Regions from separate parts of the Ochrobactrum sp. P6BSIII genome, predicted to be linked through region 1. Evidence: riboswitches for the same ligand, from Rfam matches in the RefSeq annotation. Region 1 holds a riboswitch; each other region holds the start of a gene.
The links. Region 1 has a riboswitch for cobalamin ahead of FHW00_RS06050 (CbtB domain-containing protein). Riboswitches for the same ligand answer to the same signal wherever they lie in the genome.
Positions count from the first base shown of each region.

Region 1 (6,602 bases):
TTGAAGCCTGTGCCTTCGTCGCCAAGCCGGTTTTCCACCGGTACGCGGCAGTTGTCGAAAATGACTGTTCGCGTCGGCTGACAGTTCCAGCCCATCTTGTATTCGTTAGCGCCGAAGGACAGGCCGGGTGCATCTTTTGGCACAACAAGCGTGGAAATGCCTTTCGGACCGTCCTCGCCGGTACGCACCATGGTGACGTAAATGTCGGTCTCTCCGGCACCGGAAATAAACTGCTTTGCACCATTGATGACATAATGGTCGCCATCCCGCGTGGCGCGGGTGCGAAGGGCTGCGGCATCCGAGCCAGAACCCGGTTCAGTCAAACAATAACTGGCCAGCCGATCCATCGATGTCAGATCAGGCAGGAACTGCTGGCGTTGCGTCTCGTTGCCAAATGTGTCGATCATCCACGCAGCCATGTTGTGGATGGAGACAAAGGCCGAGAATGACGGGCAGGCGGCGGCAAGCGCCTCGAAAATAAGCACCGCATCCATGCGTTTCAGCGCTGATCCGCCGACATCTTCGCGGACATAGATGCCGCCCATGCCGAGCGATCCGGCCTCGCGAAGCGCATCAACCGGGAAATGCTTGTCGCGGTCCCATTGCAGCGCATGGGGTGCAATCCGGTCGCTGGCGAAGCCGCGCGCCATCTCCTGAATGGCAAGCTGTTCTTCATTCAGCTCGAACTGGTTCTGTTCGCCAGCATCCATGGTTTCCTCCCTATGAGTACCGCTCCTCTGAGCTGGACTAGAGCATAAGACCGGAGAACTGCCAACGCTCCATTGGAATAATCTTGCTCACATTTGTAATAAACTGATGCGCATTTTTGCATAGATCAAGGGGATGATGAGGCGCTGAGGAATCCGCTCGATGTGCATTGGCTTTGGAGATTGTGGCGCGCAACGTTTGACGCGGACCGGCTGATGAATAGTAACCCGCGTAGATGGGCGCCGAAAATTCTGGCAAATACTGATTGGCACTACAGTCGCGTCACATAAGGCTCTGAAAGCTCTCCATAAGGCAACGCCCCATATATGTCGTCATAGCGAGGCGGACCGTTTCTTAAGCCGTTCTGGGGCGATGGACTGACGTTCGGTGAAGTGTGTTGTGGCATAGAAACATGTGTTTCGTGATAAACGGCGTTAATTGGAAGAGGACGGTGGTCATCTAAATAGTATGGAGTAGGTGCTCTTGTTTCAATTTGCCTATTGCGTGAACGATAAATCCTCTCAGAAGAACTACCCATCATACCGCCTCTTGGAGAAATAGTGCTAGGGGTTGGAGATTCTAATCGAGGTAGAGTTGTTTCACTGTTCTCATGGTGTGATTGAAGGCTATAGGGGCGGTAATCCTGATGGTGGTCACCAAAAATATTGTTGTAGCTCGGTGGGGTGGCCGAGTAGGGCGGCGGCGGTGATAATCTATTCATACGCGGTTGTGCCGACCCGAAGCCGACATTTGGGTAGTGATACATTGTGGAGATGGAATATGGCTCCGAATTTTGCGCTGCCATGGTGGCGTTGTGTCGCGCTATAGCTGCCGTGAGTTGGCTGTAGTCCCCCCATTCTGGCGGGATTTCTAAGGGGCTACTATTGAATGGCATGTCCTGGCTCCTCGAAAATGCTCACCAATAGATACCTCGGCGTCTTTCCATATTCGACTGGGAGGACTCTCAGCGGACGTAAGATTAAGATGCCAACAACGACTGGCAACCGAGCCCATGTAATGAAGACATCGGAACCAATGGCTCTTCGACTGAGTTGTGGGTGAACACGTTGCCACGACCTAATGTTTCAGCTACGCAGATCGGATGGTACGGGCAGTTATGTTTCAGGGAACGGGGTCTGATGTCGGCAAGAGCGTGCTTGTCGCGGGGCTCTGTCGCGTGGCGCGCAATCGCGGATTGAAGGTCCGTCCGTTCAAGCCTCAGAACATGTCGAACAATGCTGCGGTCAGTGATGACGGTGGGGAAATCGGTCGCGCCCAGTGGCTACAGGCGCTGGCGTCCGGCATTCCATCATCGGTGCATATGAACCCTGTTCTGCTGAAGCCCCAGACGGATATGGGCAGCCAGATCGTAGTGCAGGGCCAGGTGCGCGGCGAAGCGCGCGGACGCTATTATCAGGAACTAAAGCCGCACCTGATGGCGTCGGTGATGGAATCCTTTGCCATCGTCAGCGAAGGTGCAGACCTTGTGCTGATAGAAGGGGCCGGTTCGCCAGCGGAAATCAATCTTCGGGCCGGAGATATCGCCAATATGGGCTTCGCAACACGGGCAAATGTGCCGGTGGTGCTGGTCGGTGATATTGATCGGGGCGGGGTGATTGCCTCGCTGGTAGGGACGCACACAATCCTGCCGGAAGAAGATCGCGCCATGGTGCGCGGTTTCATCATCAACAAGTTTCGCGGTGACATTTCTCTGTTCGACGACGGGCTGGAAGCGATAGGGCGCTTCACCGGTTGGCCTTCTTTCGGTGTTGTTCCGTGGCTCAAGGCTGTTTCCAGATTGCCGGCCGAAGATTCGGTGGTTCTGGAGCGTGCCGTGCGCAGCGCCGACAAGGCGCTGAAAGTTGCGGTTCCGATGTTGCCGCGCATCGCCAATTTCGACGATCTGGACCCGCTGAAAGTCGAACCTGCTGTAGAGGTGGTCATGGTGCCGCCCGGTACGCCGCTTCCGCCCGATGCCGGGCTGGTCGTGTTGCCCGGAACGAAGTCCACCATTGCCGATCTGCTGGCGTTTCGCGAAAACGGATGGGATCGCGATCTGGCAGCGCACGTAAAGCGCGGCGGACATGTACTCGGTATCTGCGGTGGTTTTCAAATGCTGGGGCGCAGCATCCGCGATCCGCACGGGATCGAAGGACAGGTGCGCGAAGCGGAAGGGCTGGGGCTGCTGGATATCGAAACCATCATGGAGCCGGAAAAAGTCGTCCGCAATGTCGAGGCGAGTTCATTGCTCTATGATGCGCCACTCGAAGGATATGAAATTCATATCGGCCGCACGACAGGTGCGGATATGTTCAGGCCTTTTGCACGCATCGGGGATCATGATGACGGCGCGGTCTCTCCGAATGGTCGGATTATGGGGACTTATCTGCACGGCGTTTTCGGCGCGGATCGTTTCCGGCAGCAATTTCTCGCCACGCTGGGGGTCGAAGGCGGCGCGGGCAATTATCGTTTGACCGTCGAGACGGCGCTCGACGAATTGGCCGAGGGGCTGGAAGCCTGTCTCGATATCGACGCGTTGTTTTCTTTGATATGACACGGCATGCGCGCCCATCTTTTGGCCCACAACTATGCCCACAGGCCCGATTGACGGTGCTGTGGCAAAGGCCTAATGTCCGACCATGTGACAGGTTTTCGCCGGACGAATCCGGTGGGACCAAGAGGGAATGCGAAGGACGGACCCAATTCGGGCGTCTTTATCGCAGCCGACCCCGCGACTGTAGAGCGGAGAGGAATGAAGCCAGGCCGGGTAACCGGCAGCCACTGGAACTTAAAGTTCCGGGAAGGCGGTGACATTTCCGACGACCCGTGAGCCAGGAGACCTGCCTGTTGCAGAAGGGTATTATACCCGCGCCCCATGGGAGGTTTTTCCCTGCTGCCTGCACGGAGGTTGTCATGGCCGCACGTATAAATAATTCTGTTTCCACCACTGTATCTCTGCCTTTGGCTGCACGCCTTGGTACGGCTGTGGTTTCCCTGCTCCTCGGCGCCTTTCTCGTTTACGGCGTTGGCCTTGCGCATTCGGATACGCTGCACGATTCAGCGCACGATACCCGCCATTCTTACGGCTTTCCCTGCCATTGATGCATTAGCATCGACATTGCGAGCCGCGTTTACGCGCCGGTTTGCGTGGGGAATGAACGTAGACGTGTTTTTCAAGGAAGCTGACACTGCTTTGCGTCCGATGGCTGTGGCTATCGGCGATTTTTTGCAGTTGGGGGACTAAAATGTTGATCCGTTATCTTTTGGCTACGCTTGCTGCGGGCCTTCTGGCAGGGCTTCTCGTGACGCCTGCCATGTATCTCAAGACCGTTCCGCTCATCCTGCAGGCGGAAGTTTATGAAGAGGCTGGCGGCGGCCATAGCCACGATCTGGGTCATGGACCGGCGGAAGCTGCGCCGCATGCACAGGCCACTGCCGAAGCCCCCGCCCATGATCATGCGGCAGCCGCCGCACCAGCCGAAGAAGAAGCCGGGGCAGAACTGCCGTTTGGCCGTCTTGGCAATACGATCCTGGCCAACCTCGTTGCCGGTTCTGGTTTTGCCCTGCTGCTCGGTGGTATTGCGCTGCTGCTCGGTCGTCCAATCACGGTGCAGAACGGCCTTTACTGGGGCATGGCCGGTTTCTTTGCGGTGGCGTTCATGCCAGCGCTCGGCCTGTCGCCGGAACTGCCGGCCATGCCTGCGGCTGATCTTGCCCAGCGCCAGCTCTGGTGGATATCGACGGTCGTACTCAGCGGCGTGGGTCTCTATCTGATCGTGCTGCGCGGCGAAATCTGGGCAAAATTGCTCGGCCTCGTCGCCATTATTGCCCCGCATGTCTATGGCGCGCCGCATCCAGAGGATATTGCATCGCCAATTCCGTCGCTGCTCGCATCGCAATATGCGGTCGCTTCGCTGGCGACGAACCTGTTCATGTGGGCGGTGATCGGTCTGGCGCTTGGCTGGTTCATCCAGCATTACGCCGCATCGGAACTGGAAGGCTGATAGCGTGGCTCTGCCCGGAAAAATAACCTTTGTTCTTGGCGGAGCCCGTTCGGGTAAGTCGTCCTATGCCGAAAAGCTGGTTGAAGCCTCCGGGCTTCAGCCGGTTTATCTGGCGACGGGGCGCGCCTTCGACGGAGAAATGGAAAGCCGTATTGCGGTGCATCGCGACCGGCGCGGTACGCAATGGCAGACCGTAGAAGAGCCGCTCGATTTGAAGAGCGCACTTCTGCAACAGGCACAATCATCGAAATTCGTGCTGGTTGACTGCCTGACCCTTTGGGTCACCAATCTCATGATGGCCGAGCGCGATATCGCCGCGGAATCGCGCGATCTGGTCGCCGCGCTTCCGGCCCTCCGCGGGCCGGTGGTTTTTGTGTCCAACGAAGTGGGGCTCGGCATCGTGCCGGAAAACCGCATGGCGCGGGAATTTCGTGATCATGCAGGTTTTCTGCATCAAGCCATCGCTGCGGCGGCAGACGAAGTTTATTTCATGGCGGCAGGTTTGCCGCTCAAGATGAAGGGATAATTTTATGCAGGGTCAAAAGATACCGGCTACCGTGATCACCGGCTTTCTCGGATCGGGCAAGACCACGATGATCCGTAATCTGCTCGAAAATGCCAATGGCAAGCGCATTGCGCTGATCATCAATGAATTTGGTGATCTTGGTGTCGATGGCGGCATTCTGAAAGGTTGCGGCATCGAGACTTGCCGCGAGGAAGACGTGATCGAACTCAACAATGGCTGCATTTGCTGCACCGTTGCCGATGATTTCATCCCGACCATGACTAAGCTGCTCGACCGCGCGGACCGTCCGGATCACATCGTCATCGAGACGTCCGGCCTTGCATTGCCGCAGCCGCTGGTCGCCGCCTTCAACTGGCCGGAGATCAAGACGCAGGTCACGGTCGATGGCGTGGTGACGGTTATCGATGCCGCCGCTGTAGCCGAAGGCCGTTTTGCAGACGATCATGACAAGGTGGATGCGCAGCGCGCTGCCGATGAATCGCTTGATCATGAAAGCCCGCTTGAAGAACTGTTTGAAGACCAGATTCATGCAGCCGACCTGATCGTGCTCAACAAGGCCGACCTGATTGACGCGTCGAGCCTCGACAGTGTGAAGGCTGACGTTGCCGAGCGTTCCTCGCGCCGCGTCAACATGGTGCCTGCAAGTTTCGGCAAGCTTGGCGCAGATGTGCTGCTCGGCCTCGGCGTCGGTACGGAAGACGATATCGCCAACCGCAAGTCGCATCATGAAATCCATCATGCCGATGGCCACGAGCATGATCACGATGAATTCGAGAGCTTTGTGGTCGAAGCCGGTTCTGTTTCGGACCCGAAGGTCTTTGCCGAAAAGCTGAAGACCATCATCTCGGACCATGATGTTCTGCGGCTCAAGGGCTTTGTCGATGTGCCGGGCAAGCCGATGCGTCTGGTGGTGCAGGCTGTCGGCCCGCGTATCGAGCATTACTTCGACCGCCCGTGGGGCAAAGATGAAGCCCGTTCGACGCGTCTCGTTGTCATCGGTCTGCATGAGATTGATGAAACCGCCATTGCCAAGGCCGTGAAAGACGCAGTTTTGTAATGCATCTTCTGCTTGCCCAGAAAGGAACGATCAGCGACGGCAATGAGGCCGTCGATCTCGGCCAGACGCCGGGTGATATTCTGTTCCTTTCCGCCGCCGACACAGAGTTGGCCAGTCTTGCGCAGGCGCATCGCGCTGAGCCAGACGGGCCAAGCCTGCGGCTTGCCAGTTTTCTGAGCCTCACGCATCCCATGTCCGTCGACGCTTATGTCGAACGGACGGCGCGTCATGCAAAGCTGATTATCGTGCGCATTATCGGCGGCGAGACTTATTGGCCTTATGGGCTGGAAGCGCTTCATGCCTGCGC
Region 1 is NZ_JACGXB010000003.1:370,582-377,183, forward strand. It holds gene FHW00_RS06040 (isobutyryl-CoA dehydrogenase) at 1-710, opposite strand, end outside; gene FHW00_RS06045 (cobyric acid synthase) at 1,811-3,262, shown strand; cobalamin riboswitch at 3,338-3,570, shown strand; gene FHW00_RS06050 (CbtB domain-containing protein) at 3,622-3,810, shown strand; gene FHW00_RS06055 (CbtA family protein) at 3,954-4,712, shown strand; gene cobU (bifunctional adenosylcobinamide kinase/adenosylcobinamide-phosphate guanylyltransferase) at 4,717-5,238, shown strand; gene cobW (cobalamin biosynthesis protein CobW) at 5,243-6,295, shown strand; gene cobN (cobaltochelatase subunit CobN) at 6,295-6,602, shown strand, end outside.

Region 2 (6,602 bases), on a different contig from region 1:
TTCAAAAACTTGCTAACAGTCGTTAGGGATGGGCGCGTGTTCAGACCCCTTTGAATGCTGCCCCAAAAGTGTAAGCCGAGATTTTGATGACCAGTTTGCTGAAGCGCTTTGCTGCCTATTATGAACCGCACAAGGGCTTGTTTGCGCTTGATTTCTCTAGCGCCGTCCTTGCTGGCCTGCTGGAGTTGGCCTTTCCGGTCGCGGTGACACTGTTCATCGATCGTCTGCTGCCGACCAATCAGCTTGGGCTGATTGCCATTGCGGTGGCCGGGCTGTTTCTGATCTATCTCCTCAACGCCGGTTTGCAGGTCATTGTGACCTATTGGGGCCATATGCTCGGGATCAAGATCGAAACCGAGATGCGGCGCAAAGCATTCGATCATCTGCAAAAACTGTCGTTCCGTTTCTTCGACAATCAGAAGACCGGGCATCTGGTCGCAAAGCTGACCAAGGATCTGGAAGAGATCGGCGAAGTGGCCCATCACGGCCCCGAGGATCTGTTCATCGCCGTCATGACGCTGATCGGCGCTTTCGCCTTGATGCTCTGGATTCATGTGCCATTGGCGCTGATTACGGCGCTGGTCGTTCCGCTGACGGCGATTGTGAGCATCCGCTATGGCAGCCGGATGACCTCGAACTGGCATGCACTTTATGGCCGTGTCGGCGAGTTCAATGCGCGTATCGAGGAAAATGTAGGCGGCATTCGCGTCGTGCAGGCCTTCACGAATGAAGACCACGAGCGCAAGCTGTTTGCCGAAAGCAACCGCAACTATCTGACGACCAAATTGCGGGCCTATAAGATCATGGCGGCTTCGATGTCGCTGTCTTATCTTTCGATGCGTTTTGTCCAGATTATCGTCATGCTCGCGGGCGCCTGGTTTGTCGTGCGCGGCCAGCTGACAGAAGGTGGCTTCGTCGGTTTCCTGCTGCTCATCGGTGTTTTCTTCCGGCCCATCGAGAAGATCAATTCGATCATCGAAAGCTACCCGAAGGGCATTGCCGGTTTCCAGCGCTATTCGGCCTTTCTCGATACAGAGCCGGATATTGCCGACAGGCCGCAAGCCGTTTCCGTGCAGCGTCTGCATGGCGATATCGAGTATAATGACGTCAGCTTCGGCTACCGTTCGGAAAAGCCGTTGCTTGCCCATTTGACCCTGTCGATCCGCGCTGGTGAAACGGTCGCCTTCGTCGGCTCGTCTGGCGCTGGCAAGACCACGATCTGCTCTCTGTTGCCGCGCTTTTATGAAGTGACCGAAGGTGCGATCAGCATCGACGGCATTGATATTCGCGACATGACGCTCAAGTCGCTGCGGTCCAATATCGGTATTGTCAGTCAGGATGTCTTCCTGTTTGCCGGAACGATCCGCGACAACATCGCTTATGGCAGGCTGGAGGCCTCGGAGGAGGAAATCCTCGAAGCGGCGCGGCGCGCCCGTCTCGACGATGTGATTGCCGCCTTGCCTGCCGGTTTGGATACGGTTGTGGGTGAACGCGGCGTCAAGCTTTCGGGCGGCCAGAAACAGCGTCTGGCGATTGCGCGTATTTTCCTGAAAAACCCGCCGATCCTGATCCTCGATGAGGCGACATCGGCGCTGGATACCGAAACCGAACGTGCAATCCAGCAATCGCTTGCCGATCTTTCGCAGGGGCGCACCACGCTGGTCATCGCGCACCGGCTTGCAACCATTGTCAATGCAGACCGGATTGTGGTGGTGGAAGACGGCCGGATTATCGAACAGGGTGTTCATGACGAGCTGGTGGCTCGTTCCGGCGGTCGCTATCAGCAATTGCACGCGGCGCAAGTGAACTGAAAGTTAGACGGCAAATAATCTGACGACAGTTCGTGAAAACCGCGACTTTAGCAAAATAGCTTGTTCCAGCTGGCGGTTTTCGACGGCATAATCGTTCATCTTATCGGCAGGGAGACCGACATGGATGTTACGATTATAACGGGCGCGTCCGACGGGATCGGAGCGGAAACCGCACGCCAGATTGCGCATCGCGATCGCGCAGGGGCTGCCCTTGTTCTGGCTGCGCGTAATGTCGAAAAGCTTGAAAAACTAGCAACAGAATTGCGGCTTGAGGGCAGCACCGTGCTGGTTGTGCCGACCGATGTTACAGATCGCAATGCCTGCATTGCCTTGATTGAAAAAGCGGCGTCGACTTTTGGCCGGATCGACACGCTGATCGTCAATGCGGGCATGTCGGCCCACGCCAATTTCGCGGAAATCAAACCGGAAGATTTGCACTGGATGCACGATCTGATGGAGCTGAACTATTTTGGCAGCATCTGGCCGATCCATGCCGCACTTCCTCACCTCGCCGAGACCAAAGGACGGATTGCGGTGGTTTCATCGGTTGCGGGGCTGATCGGCGTGCCGGGGCGCTCGGCCTATAGCGGGACAAAATTCGCGCTTTCCGGATTTTGCGAAGCGCTTCGCTCGGAACTGGAGCCGAGTGGTATTTCCGTAACGATTGTTTATCCGGGCGTTGTGAAGACGGATATTCGCAAGGTCGGCTATGGCGCCAGTGGTGAAGCGCTGGGAACCAGCGGCGTGCGTGAAGACGATATGATGTCTGTGGAAGAAGCGGTGCGTCTCATGCTCGATGGTTTGCAGAGGCGCAAACGCGAGGTACTGATGACGCGGCAAATGCGATTGGGGCGCTGGCTCAAGCTGATCGCACCGCGAATCGTGGATCGTATGGCGCTCAAGGCCCTGAAACCTGAATTTCGCCCGAAGCCGATCAAGCCGGCGCGCTGAAGTCCGGTTATCCACGTTCTTCACAACCATTACAAAATGGATTGCCGATTTTTCGCTTTTCACCAACTATCCGTTGACGGTCTTTTAACTTCGTCTACTATATATAGTGTTCTAGGTTCTTTCGATTCGATGAGTCGAAAGCTAAGAGGGAATTCGGTGAGTCGCTGCCATGAGGGTTGAGACGAAGCCGAAGCTGCCCCCGCAACTGTAAGCGGTGAGTTCTTGTTGATCATGTCACTGGCGTAAGCTGGGAAGACCGACAAGAGCGCTGACCCGTGAGCCAGGAGACCTGCCTTGAGCAATGAACGTCCACGGGCGGGGTGTCCGGTTGGTGTGCAATCAGTAAGGCGAGATGTGCTTCTTGCCGATTGCTGCCCCGAATGCCCGCTCACAAGCTTCGGGGTGAAGTCCATGTCTGACACATTGTCCAGTTTGTATTGTTCCTTCGGTTCAGGTCCACCTTTCCAGAGGTGATTTTGCGCGGTCCAGTGGTGCTCATGCATCGCTGACTGTTCCCCGATTTTGTCTGCCTTCACGCGCATGTGCCATGCGCGAACGATCTCTCATGCGCATCTGTCCCGATGGCTTGTGCCTTTGACAGCTCGCGTCCAATCCAGTGAGGAAGAAATGAACGTCACCGTCTATAGCAAACCCGCTTGCGTCCAGTGCACCGCAACCACCCGTGCCCTCGACCGTCAGGGGATCGATTATCAGGTCATCGACATTTCCGCAGATATGGCCGCTTACGATCTCGTCACGGGGCTGGGCTATCGTCAGGTGCCAGTCGTCGTGGCCGGTGAAACCCACTGGGCCGGTTTTCGTCCGGACATGATCAACGGTCTTTCGTGATCGTGGCACTGTCATGAGCTCGGCCATGGGTCTCCTTGTCTATTTCTCAAGTCGCTCCGAAAACACGCATCGTTTCGTCGAGCGGCTTGGAATGCGCGCAAGGCGCATACCCATCCTGCAAAGGGATGAGGACGACTCGAGGCCGTTGCAGATAGACGAGCCATTCGTGCTCATGACGCCAAGCTATGGCGGCGGCGGAACAAAAGGGGCAGTGCCCAAGCCCGTCATCCGCTTTCTCAACAATGCGGGCAATCGCTCGCTGATCCGCGGCGTGATTGCCGCGGGCAACAGCAATTTCGGTGAAGCTTTTGGCATAGCCGGCAAAATAATCTCTGCCAAATGTCAGGTTCCCTATCTCTATCGCTTCGAGCTTTTGGGAACCGATGAAGACATTGGCAATGTCAGGAACGGGATGGAACGATTTTGGACACGGCAGACACAACCCTGATCCGCGAGCGCGAGGCAGAGCCGGTCGCGCAGGACGCGCCGCAAGCAGCGGCATCGAACAGCCCCAAGCCTGTCAAATCTACGGATGGGCTGGACTATCATGCGTTGAACGCGATGCTCAACCTCTATGACGATGAAGGCAAGATCCAGCTTGATCGTGACAAGCAGGCTGCGCAGCAATATTTCCTTCAGCACGTCAACCAGAACACGGTCTTTTTCCATAATCTGCGGGAGAAACTCGATTATCTGGTGACGGAGAACTATTACGAACAGGCGGTGCTGGATCAGTACTCCTTCAATTTCGTGCGCGACCTTTTCGATGAGGCCTATGCCAAGAAATTCCGGTTCCCGACATTTCTCGGGGCCTTCAAATATTACACCAGCTACACGCTGAAAACCTTCGACGGAAAGCGCTATCTGGAGCGCTATGAGGACCGTGTCTGCATGGTGGCGCTGGCATTGGCGCGTGGCAGTGAGCAACTGGCCCGCGATCTTGTCGATGAGATTATTTCCGGTCGCTATCAGCCTGCAACGCCGACATTCCTAAATGCGGGCAAGAAGCAGCGCGGCGAGCTTGTGTCCTGCTTCCTGCTGCGTGTGGAAGACAATATGGAGTCCATCGGACGCTCCATCAATTCCGCATTGCAGCTTTCCAAGCGCGGCGGCGGCGTGGCCTTGAGCCTGACGAATATTCGCGAATCCGGCGCGCCGATCAAGCAGATCCAGAACCAGTCATCGGGCATCATTCCGGTGATGAAGCTTCTGGAAGACTCATTCTCCTACGCCAATCAGCTTGGTGCGCGACAGGGAGCCGGTGCGGTTTATCTCCATGCGCATCATCCCGATATCATGCGCTTCCTTGACACCAAGCGCGAGAATGCGGACGAGAAAATCCGCATCAAAACCTTGTCGCTGGGTGTGGTGATCCCGGATATCACTTTCGAGCTCGCCCGCAACAACGAGGATATGTATCTCTTCTCGCCTTATGACGTGGAGCGGGTCTATGGTCAGCCGCTGACCGAGATTTCCGTCACGGAAAAATACCGCGAAATGGTCGATGATGCGCGCATCCGCAAGCGGAAGATCAATGCGCGTGAGTTCTTCCAGGTTCTGGCGGAAATCCAGTTTGAATCCGGCTATCCCTACATCATGTTCGAGGACACGGTGAACCGCGCCAACCCGATCGACGGGCGCATCACCATGAGCAATCTGTGCTCGGAAATCCTGCAGGTCAGCGAAGCCAGCATTTTTGATGAAGACCTTTCCTATGCCCATCTCGGCAAGGATATTTCGTGCAATCTCGGCTCGCTCAACATCGCAGCCGCCATGGATTCGGCGGATTTTGGAAAGACCATTGAAACCTCCATTCGGGCGCTGACGGCAGTTTCCGATATGAGCCATATTGGCTCGGTGCCGTCTGTCGCGCGCGGCAATGATGAGAGCCACGCCATCGGCCTCGGCCAGATGAACCTGCATGGCTATCTTGCCCGCGAGCGGATTTTCTACGGTTCGGAAGAAGGCGTAGATTTCACGAATATCTATTTCTACACCGTGACTTATCATGCTCTGCGTGCTTCGAACCGCATTGCCGTCGAAGCGGGTAAGTCGTTCAGCGGTTTTGAGAAGTCCAAATATGCATCGGGTGAATATTTCGACAAATATACCGATCAGCTTTGGGAGCCAGCGACCGAAAAGGTCCGCGAGATTTTCGAAAAGGCGGGCATCTCGATCCCCACGCAGGGCGACTGGCGCGACCTGAAAAAGGCGGTGATGGAGGGTGGCCTCTACAACCAGAACCTTCAGGCTGTACCGCCGACCGGGTCGATCTCCTATATCAACCATTCCACCTCTTCGATCCATCCGATTGTGTCCAAGATCGAAATCCGAAAGGAAGGCAAGATTGGTCGCGTCTATTATCCGGCTGCGTTCATGACCAATGATAATCTCGATTATTATCAGGACGCCTATGAGATCGGGCCGGAAAAGATCATCGACACCTATGCGGCTGCTACCCAGCATGTCGATCAGGGCCTGTCCTTGACCTTGTTCTTCCGTGACACGGCCACCACCCGCGACATCAATCGCGCCCAGATCTATGCCTGGAAGAAAGGCATCAAGACGATCTACTACATCCGGCTGCGCCAGATGGCGCTTGAAGGGACGCAGGTGCAAGGCTGCGTTTCCTGCGCCCTGTAAGCCCAAGATGAGATCAGAGGAAATCCAATGAACATGCAATTCAAAACCGGCAAGGGAAAGCCCCACGGTCTCGTGCGCGCCATCAACTGGAACCGCATCGAGGATGATAAAGATCTGGAAGTCTGGAACCGCCTTACGGGCAATTTCTGGCTGCCGGAAAAAGTGCCGCTCTCCAACGATATCCAGTCCTGGGAAACGTTGAAGCCGCAGGAAAAGCAGCTGACGATTCGCGTGTTCACGGGCCTGACCCTGCTTGATACGATCCAGAACGCTGTCGGCGCGGTCGAGCTGATGGAAGATGCGGCGACGCCGCATGAAGAGGCGGTACTTTCCAATATCGCCTTCATG
Region 2 is NZ_JACGXB010000005.1:169,531-176,132, reverse strand. It holds gene FHW00_RS08990 (ABC transporter ATP-binding protein) at 87-1,811, shown strand; gene FHW00_RS08985 (SDR family oxidoreductase) at 1,932-2,762, shown strand; cobalamin riboswitch at 2,859-3,073, shown strand; gene nrdH (glutaredoxin-like protein NrdH) at 3,390-3,611, shown strand; gene nrdI (class Ib ribonucleoside-diphosphate reductase assembly flavoprotein NrdI) at 3,637-4,059, shown strand; gene nrdE (class 1b ribonucleoside-diphosphate reductase subunit alpha) at 4,035-6,254, shown strand; gene nrdF (class 1b ribonucleoside-diphosphate reductase subunit beta) at 6,282-6,602, shown strand, end outside.
Region 2: another riboswitch for cobalamin. It lies ahead of nrdH (glutaredoxin-like protein NrdH); the one in region 1 lies ahead of FHW00_RS06050 (CbtB domain-containing protein).

Region 3 (6,602 bases), on a different contig from region 1:
GCTGCCTTCAATCAGCTCGCGCGCCTGCATGATTTCCAGCGGGCTTTCGCCAATGGATACACCTTGCGTAACGACACGCTTTTCCGGATCGGCATTGACATAGATGCCGGAACCCATCCGGATTTCGACATTGCCGGCGATCTCGAGAGCGATCAGCGCCTCACGCAGCGACGGGCGCGACACACCCAGTTGCTGGGCAAGCTCGCGCTCAGCCGGAAGCCTGCTTCCCGCCGGAAACTGCCCGTCTTGAATCAGATTTCTGACCCGGTCGGCAATCTGCTGGTAAAGCCTGCGAGGTTCCGCTGTGGCCGCAAAGTCGCTCATCATCACTCCCAAATTGGCCTTACCATAATTCCAGCCAACGGGAAGCGCAATATGCCTGAATCGGTGCGAAAATGCGGCAAATCGCGCAGCGCTCCAGAAAAATTCAACCCTATTTCTGCGGCCAGAACCTATTGGCTTGACCAATTTGGCGCAGATCGCGTAGCACTACTGTTACAAATTCGGGAGCATGCCATGCAAAACAAGCCAGCGATTCTTCAATTCGGCACCAGCCGTTTTCTGCTCGCCCATGCCGATTTCTTCGTCGCCGAAGCGCTGGCGACAGGTGATGCAATCGGCACGATTGCCGTGGTGCAGACAACGTCCAACCCGCAGAGCGCGCAACGCATCGCCGCACTGAATGAAGGCAAGACCTATCCCGTCGTGATCCGCGGTCTGGTCGATGGCAAGCCGTCGGAAACGGAGCACAACGCCAAGGGCGTGACCGCCGCTTATTCCGCACATACCGACTGGGCCGAGATTCTCGATCTCGGCGCGACTGTCCAGGTGATCCTCTCGAACACCGGCGACAAGGGCTATGAGCTGGACGCGAGCGACGACGCTTCGCTGCTCGCCAATCCGCAGACCCTGCCGAAGAGTTTTCCCGCCAAGCTGCTCGTGCTTCTGCACCATCGCTGGAAGAACAACCCGGAAGCACCGCTCTCGATTTTCCCGTGCGAGCTGATTTCCCGCAACGGCGACAAACTGCGCGCCATCCTGATCGGGCTGGCGCAGGAATGGAAGCTGCCGAGCGGTTTTGTCGAATGGCTGGAAACGCGCTGCATCTTTGCCAATAGTCTGGTTGACCGCATCGTCTCCGAAGCGATTGAGCCAGTCGGCGCTATCGCTGAACCCTATGCGATCTGGGCTATCGAACAAGCGCAGGGCCTGACGCTGCCATGCCGCCACAAGGATATTGTCGTGACCGACGATCTGGCGCGCTATGAGCGGCTGAAGCTTTATCTGCTTAATCTCGGTCATAGCTTCATTGCCGAACGATGGGTGAAGGGAAATCGCCCCAAAGACGAAATCGTGCTGGAAGCCATGCAGGATGAAACTATCCGCAGCGAGCTGGAAGCCCTGTGGCGCGAAGAAGTGCTGCCGGTGTTTGCAGCCGATGGGCTAGGCGACGAGGCGGAAGCCTATGTGGTTTCCGTTCGCGAGCGTTTTCTCAACCCGTTCCTGAAGCACCGCATTGCCGACATTGCTTCCAATCACGAGGAAAAGAAGCAGCGCCGCTTTGCTCCGATCATTGCCCGCGCGGAAGAACTGGGGCTTGGACTGGAACAGCGCCGCTTGAAAGCCGCTTTAAACTAGCACTACAGTTGCAAATTCGTCAGGCCGCGGCGAAACGAGTGATTTTTGAGCACCGGAGCGGAGCGTACTTAAGGGTACGTGAGCACCGGAGCGCAGGAAATTGCTCGTTGCAGACCGGCATCACGAAGAATGCAACTATAGTGCTAAGCTGTACGCAGCTGCAGCACCGGCGCTTCATGCACAAGCCCCGGTGCGCAATAGCGGATATGACAACCGCTGGCACCCATATGCTCGACCTCCACATCGACGCCAAATACGGAACGGATACGCTCCGCCGTTAACACGTCTCGTGGTGCGCCGAGCGCCGCCAGCCGTCCCTTGTCCATCACCGCAATGCGGTCGCAGAACATGGCTGCATGATTGAGGTCGTGCAGCGCGGCCACCACGGTCAGCCCGTTGGTCTGGCTTTGCTGGCGGACGAGATCGAGAAGCCCGATCTGATGACCAATGTCGAGGTGATTGGTCGGCTCGTCCAACAGCAAGATGCGCGGCTGCTGCGCCAAAGCGCGGGCAATATGCAGGCGCTGGCGTTCTCCGCCCGACAGCGTATGCCAGTTGCGTTTGGCCAGATGGGTCATATCCACATGCGCCAGCGCATGATCGACGATGGCGTCATCTTCAGCAGACCACGGTGACAGAGCGCCGAGATAGGGCGTGCGCCCAAGCTCCACCGCCTGTCGCGCCGTGATGCGCTCAGTCGTTTCCGCCTGCTGTTCGACCAGCGCCAGCAGCCGCGCAATCTCGCGGCGGTTGAAACGTTCAATCGGTGTTTCGCCGAGTTGCACCGCACCGCTGCGCGGACGCTTCAGACCTGAAAGCAGCGACAGAAGCGTCGTCTTGCCGGAGCCATTCGGCCCGATAATGCCGAGAAACTCGCCTTCAATCACCTCAAGCGAGACGCCGCTCAGGATTTCCGCGCCGCCCGCCATCCAGGAAACATTGTGCGCCGACAGCATCATGCGCGCGCCCTCCTCTGTCCGAGCAGCAGCGCAAAGGCCGGAGCGCCGACCAGCGCTGTCACAACCCCGATGGGCAGCACCTGTCCCGGCACGATAATGCGCGACACGATATCAGCCGCGATCATGAAGATTGCACCGATCAACGCACTAACCGGCAATAATGCGCCATGCCGCACGCCGACAATCATCCGCGCCGCATGGGGAATGACAAGACCGATAAAGCCGATGGACCCGACGATGGAAACCATCACCGCCGTCATCATGGCGCTGGCGCCAATCAGCACCGCATAGACGCGCCGCACCGGAATACCGAGCGAAGCGGCGGATTCCGCACCAAACGTGAAAGCATCGAGCGCACGGGCGTGCCACAGGCAGACGACCAGGCCAATCAGACAGGCAGGCAGCGCCAGCGTAACATCGGGCCAGCGCACGCCGGAGAGATTGCCGAGAAGCCAGAACATGATACCACGCGCCTGTTCGGCATTGGCCGCCTTTGTCACGATGAACGAGGTCAGCGCGTTGAAAAGCTGCGAGCCGGCTATACCGGCAAGAATAATGGCGCTGTTGCCGCGCCCGGCTTTCAGCGCCAACAGTGAAACCAGAACGAAGGCGAGTATCGCCCCGATGAATGCGCCGAGCGAAAGCGTGAGAACGCCAGCGCCGATGCCAAGAATGGCGACGCTGACGGCCCCGGTCGAAGCCCCGGCGGAGATGCCCAGAATATACGGATCTGCGAGCGAATTGCGCAGCAGAGATTGCAGCACAACGCCGGAAAGCGCCAGCGCCGCGCCGCAGCATGCCGCCACCACGGCGCGGCTGAGACGATAGCTCCATACGATCCCCTCATCGATGGGATCGAGCACATAGCCTGCATGCCACAGCCGGTTTGCGACGGTCTTCGCCACCACATCGAGCGGTATGGCGGTTTCACCAATCGCCGCACCAAACCAAAGGGCGGCAAGCAGCAGAATGAGCGCCAGAACCCCGGCGCTCACCTTGTTGCTGAAAGGAAGCCTTCCTATGGCCACCAAAGCTGTCATTTGTTGAGGTCCGAAGCAGCGATGGCTGCGGCCAGCGTTTCAATACCCTCAATCACCCGCAGCGATGTGCTCATCGACTGCGCATCTATGTCGAAGACATGACCGCCCTTGACGGCTGGCATCAGGCTTGTCACCGGATCGCTTTCGAGGAACTTGTGCTTCACGGCAATATCGTCCGCCGGATAACGGCGACGGTCCAGCTTGGCAGCCACGATCATCGACGGGTTGGACTTTGCAATCGTCTCCCAGCCGACCGTCGGCCACTCTTCTTCGCTGTTGACCACATTCTTGATGCCAAGCGCCGACAGGATATAGGCCGGAGCGCCAAACTTACCGGCGATATAGGGATCGGCGTCGATCTGCGTGCTGGAGAACCAGACCGCAGCGGAGAGCTTACCGCCGCTGGCGCCAATCTTGCTGCGTGCCGCTTCTTCGCGTCCCTTCAGCTCGGCAATCAGCTTTTCACCACGATCCTGCACGTTGAAGATCGCGGCCAGCTCGCCGATTTCCTGATAAACGACATCCATCGTGAAGGCCGCCGTGCGCACGCCATCGCCTCCGCCGGAATTATCCTTGCCGACGCAATCCGAAGGCGACGTATAGGCGGGTATGCCCAGTTCCTCGAATTGTTCCGGCTTGGCGACGATGCCGTTCGGTCCGACATGCCACTGGAAATCCGCTGTCACGATATCAGGCTTCTGCGCCAGAACGCTTTCAAAGCTCGGATCATTATCTGCCAGCCGCTTGACCTTGGCATTGACCTCTTCAAAGCCCTTGAGCACCGGGCCAAACCAGACCGCCGTGCCCACCACTTTGTCGCCAAGACCGAGGCTGTACAGAATTTCCGTGCTGCTTTGACCGACAGCCACCGCGCGCGTCGGGGCCTGTTTGAATGTGACGTCTCGTCCACAGTTCTTCAGTGTCAGCGGATAGTGCGTTTCTGCAGCCTGAAGTGCTGGCACGACTGCGAGCAATGAAAGAGCGCATAGCGCTGCGCGAAACGACGTCTTGCCGTGGAATGTCATGAGAATCCCCGAAATGATGAAAGATGTGGCCACGTCAGCAAGCAGCGGCGATAAGGCACCGTGAGCAAACGGAGATATCCGGGGATATGAATGACGATGTAAAAAAGCGCCTTGCAGCGCGATGTGCTGTCATAACCTGCTCCTGCTCCGGGCATCCCCGCCCGTGACAATGGATGATGGTGGGCTCAAGGCCCTATGACGGCAGGTCTCCTGGCTTGCGGATGGTCGCTTCCATCTGCCTTCCCGTGTCGTTCAGCTTTCGCCGATCAAACACAGTGGCATGACGCCTGTCAGCGTCACGAGGATGGACAGCAATCCGCTTACAGTTGCGGGGGCAGCCACGGTCTCGGTCCCTTTTCGGGTCGTCCTCACCGTGTTCCCTATTAATCCCCTTCACTCTCGGTCGGGGAACCGTCGTAACACTATTACGTTCCGATGCCGGAACGGTCAAGTGTTTCCATCGAGTTCTGACGCGTTTGGCACACATAAAGCCATGGTTAATAAAGTGTTAATATCACATTGATTTTATTTAATGTTTCAAAATGCTGCCATTCATCTTCCGTTCATTCGTCTCCCAATAGTGTCAACCCAACAGCAAAGGAGAACATGATGTTCAAAAAAGTCATTCTTGCAGCCGTAGCCCTTTCCTTCATCGGCGCGCCACTGGCAGCACAAGCGCAGGATTATCAGCGCAAGCCGGGTCCGCATCGCATGGAGCAGAAGCCACGCCCGTCGCACGGCAAGGAATTTGGCCGCAATGATCGTCGCGATCATGGCCGTCAGAACTGGTCCAAGGGCCAGCGTTACAATGATTGGCGCCGTCATCCGGAAGTCCGTGATTATCAGCGTTATGGCCTCCGCCGTCCGGGTCCGGGCCAGCGCTGGGTGAAGGTCGACAACCAGTTCCTGCTGGTCACCACCGCAACGGGCATCATTGCTGGCATTCTTGCTGGCCGCTAAGGGCAGCAAAGCCTGAAGCTATCGCCATTATGCAAAACATCGGCCAGAGCTTAGCTCTGGCCGATGTTTTTTGATCTTCTAAAAGCGCAACCGAAACCGGCTCATAGAACGCGCCCAGCGGACGCCTAAAACAGTCAGTGAAAGCAGTCTATCGGTTGCGGGCCTTCATCAATATCCAGACAAGGACCACCATCACGACCAGCCCGATGGCCAACCCCACAAGACCGCCATAAACTGCATCAGTGCTGCCGCCGATCAATGCACCAATGCCAGCCCCTAAAATCAGCAGGATAAGCGGCGGCAAGCATCCGACCATTGCGATGTCCTTGAAAATAACCTTCAAAGCCGCATATCTAGCCAAATTTACCGCAAGCGACAACGGCTTCACGGCGAGATTGTCCAATCCCGCAGTAAACTCAACGTGTTAGTGAAATGGCCTGGGAGAGAAATGGTACGGTCGGTTGGTATCAAACTATTCCATACACTATTGTTTTTATTATCTTATTTTAATTACGAACCCGAAATTGTAGCACAGTTTGTAACACAGTAAATTGCACGATTTGTAGCACGTTCATGCACGGCAATTTAGCGTCTTGACGACGAACTCCAATGAGAACAAAATGAGAACATCTAAATTAGCAGGAGGAAGCCATGAACGCTCTTGTGCAAAATTATGAAGACGAAATTCAGCAGGTACTCGCCTACCACAGGGGAGATGTGCACGCGGCTATTGAGGCGCTCCTGAAAGACCGTGACTTTCTGGCGCGCGAAGTCGAACTTTCTCGCCTCGCCATTACGCATGGCCAGCGCGCCGACCTATTTAAGAAGGCAGCGTGATGAAAACGTTCCAAGTCGCCTTACCCGAGGCTTACGCTGTTGATTTGTACTGAGAAGTGACCCGGCATTTGCGCCGAGAATTGACCCGCCTGTTAGTTATGTTTCGGGTCGATAGTAGTGGTCAAGTTCCTACTTTTCTCCTT
Region 3 is NZ_JACGXB010000002.1:1-6,602, reverse strand. It holds gene FHW00_RS02425 (FadR/GntR family transcriptional regulator) at 1-324, opposite strand, end outside; gene FHW00_RS02420 (D-mannonate oxidoreductase) at 517-1,638, shown strand; gene FHW00_RS02415 (ABC transporter ATP-binding protein) at 1,782-2,597, opposite strand; gene FHW00_RS02410 (FecCD family ABC transporter permease) at 2,594-3,637, opposite strand; gene FHW00_RS02405 (ABC transporter substrate-binding protein) at 3,634-4,662, opposite strand; cobalamin riboswitch at 4,846-5,093, opposite strand; gene FHW00_RS02400 (RcnB family protein) at 5,272-5,622, shown strand; gene FHW00_RS02395 (hypothetical protein) at 5,771-6,025, opposite strand; gene FHW00_RS02390 (CUE domain-containing protein) at 6,274-6,459, shown strand.
Region 3: another riboswitch for cobalamin. It lies ahead of FHW00_RS02405 (ABC transporter substrate-binding protein); the one in region 1 lies ahead of FHW00_RS06050 (CbtB domain-containing protein).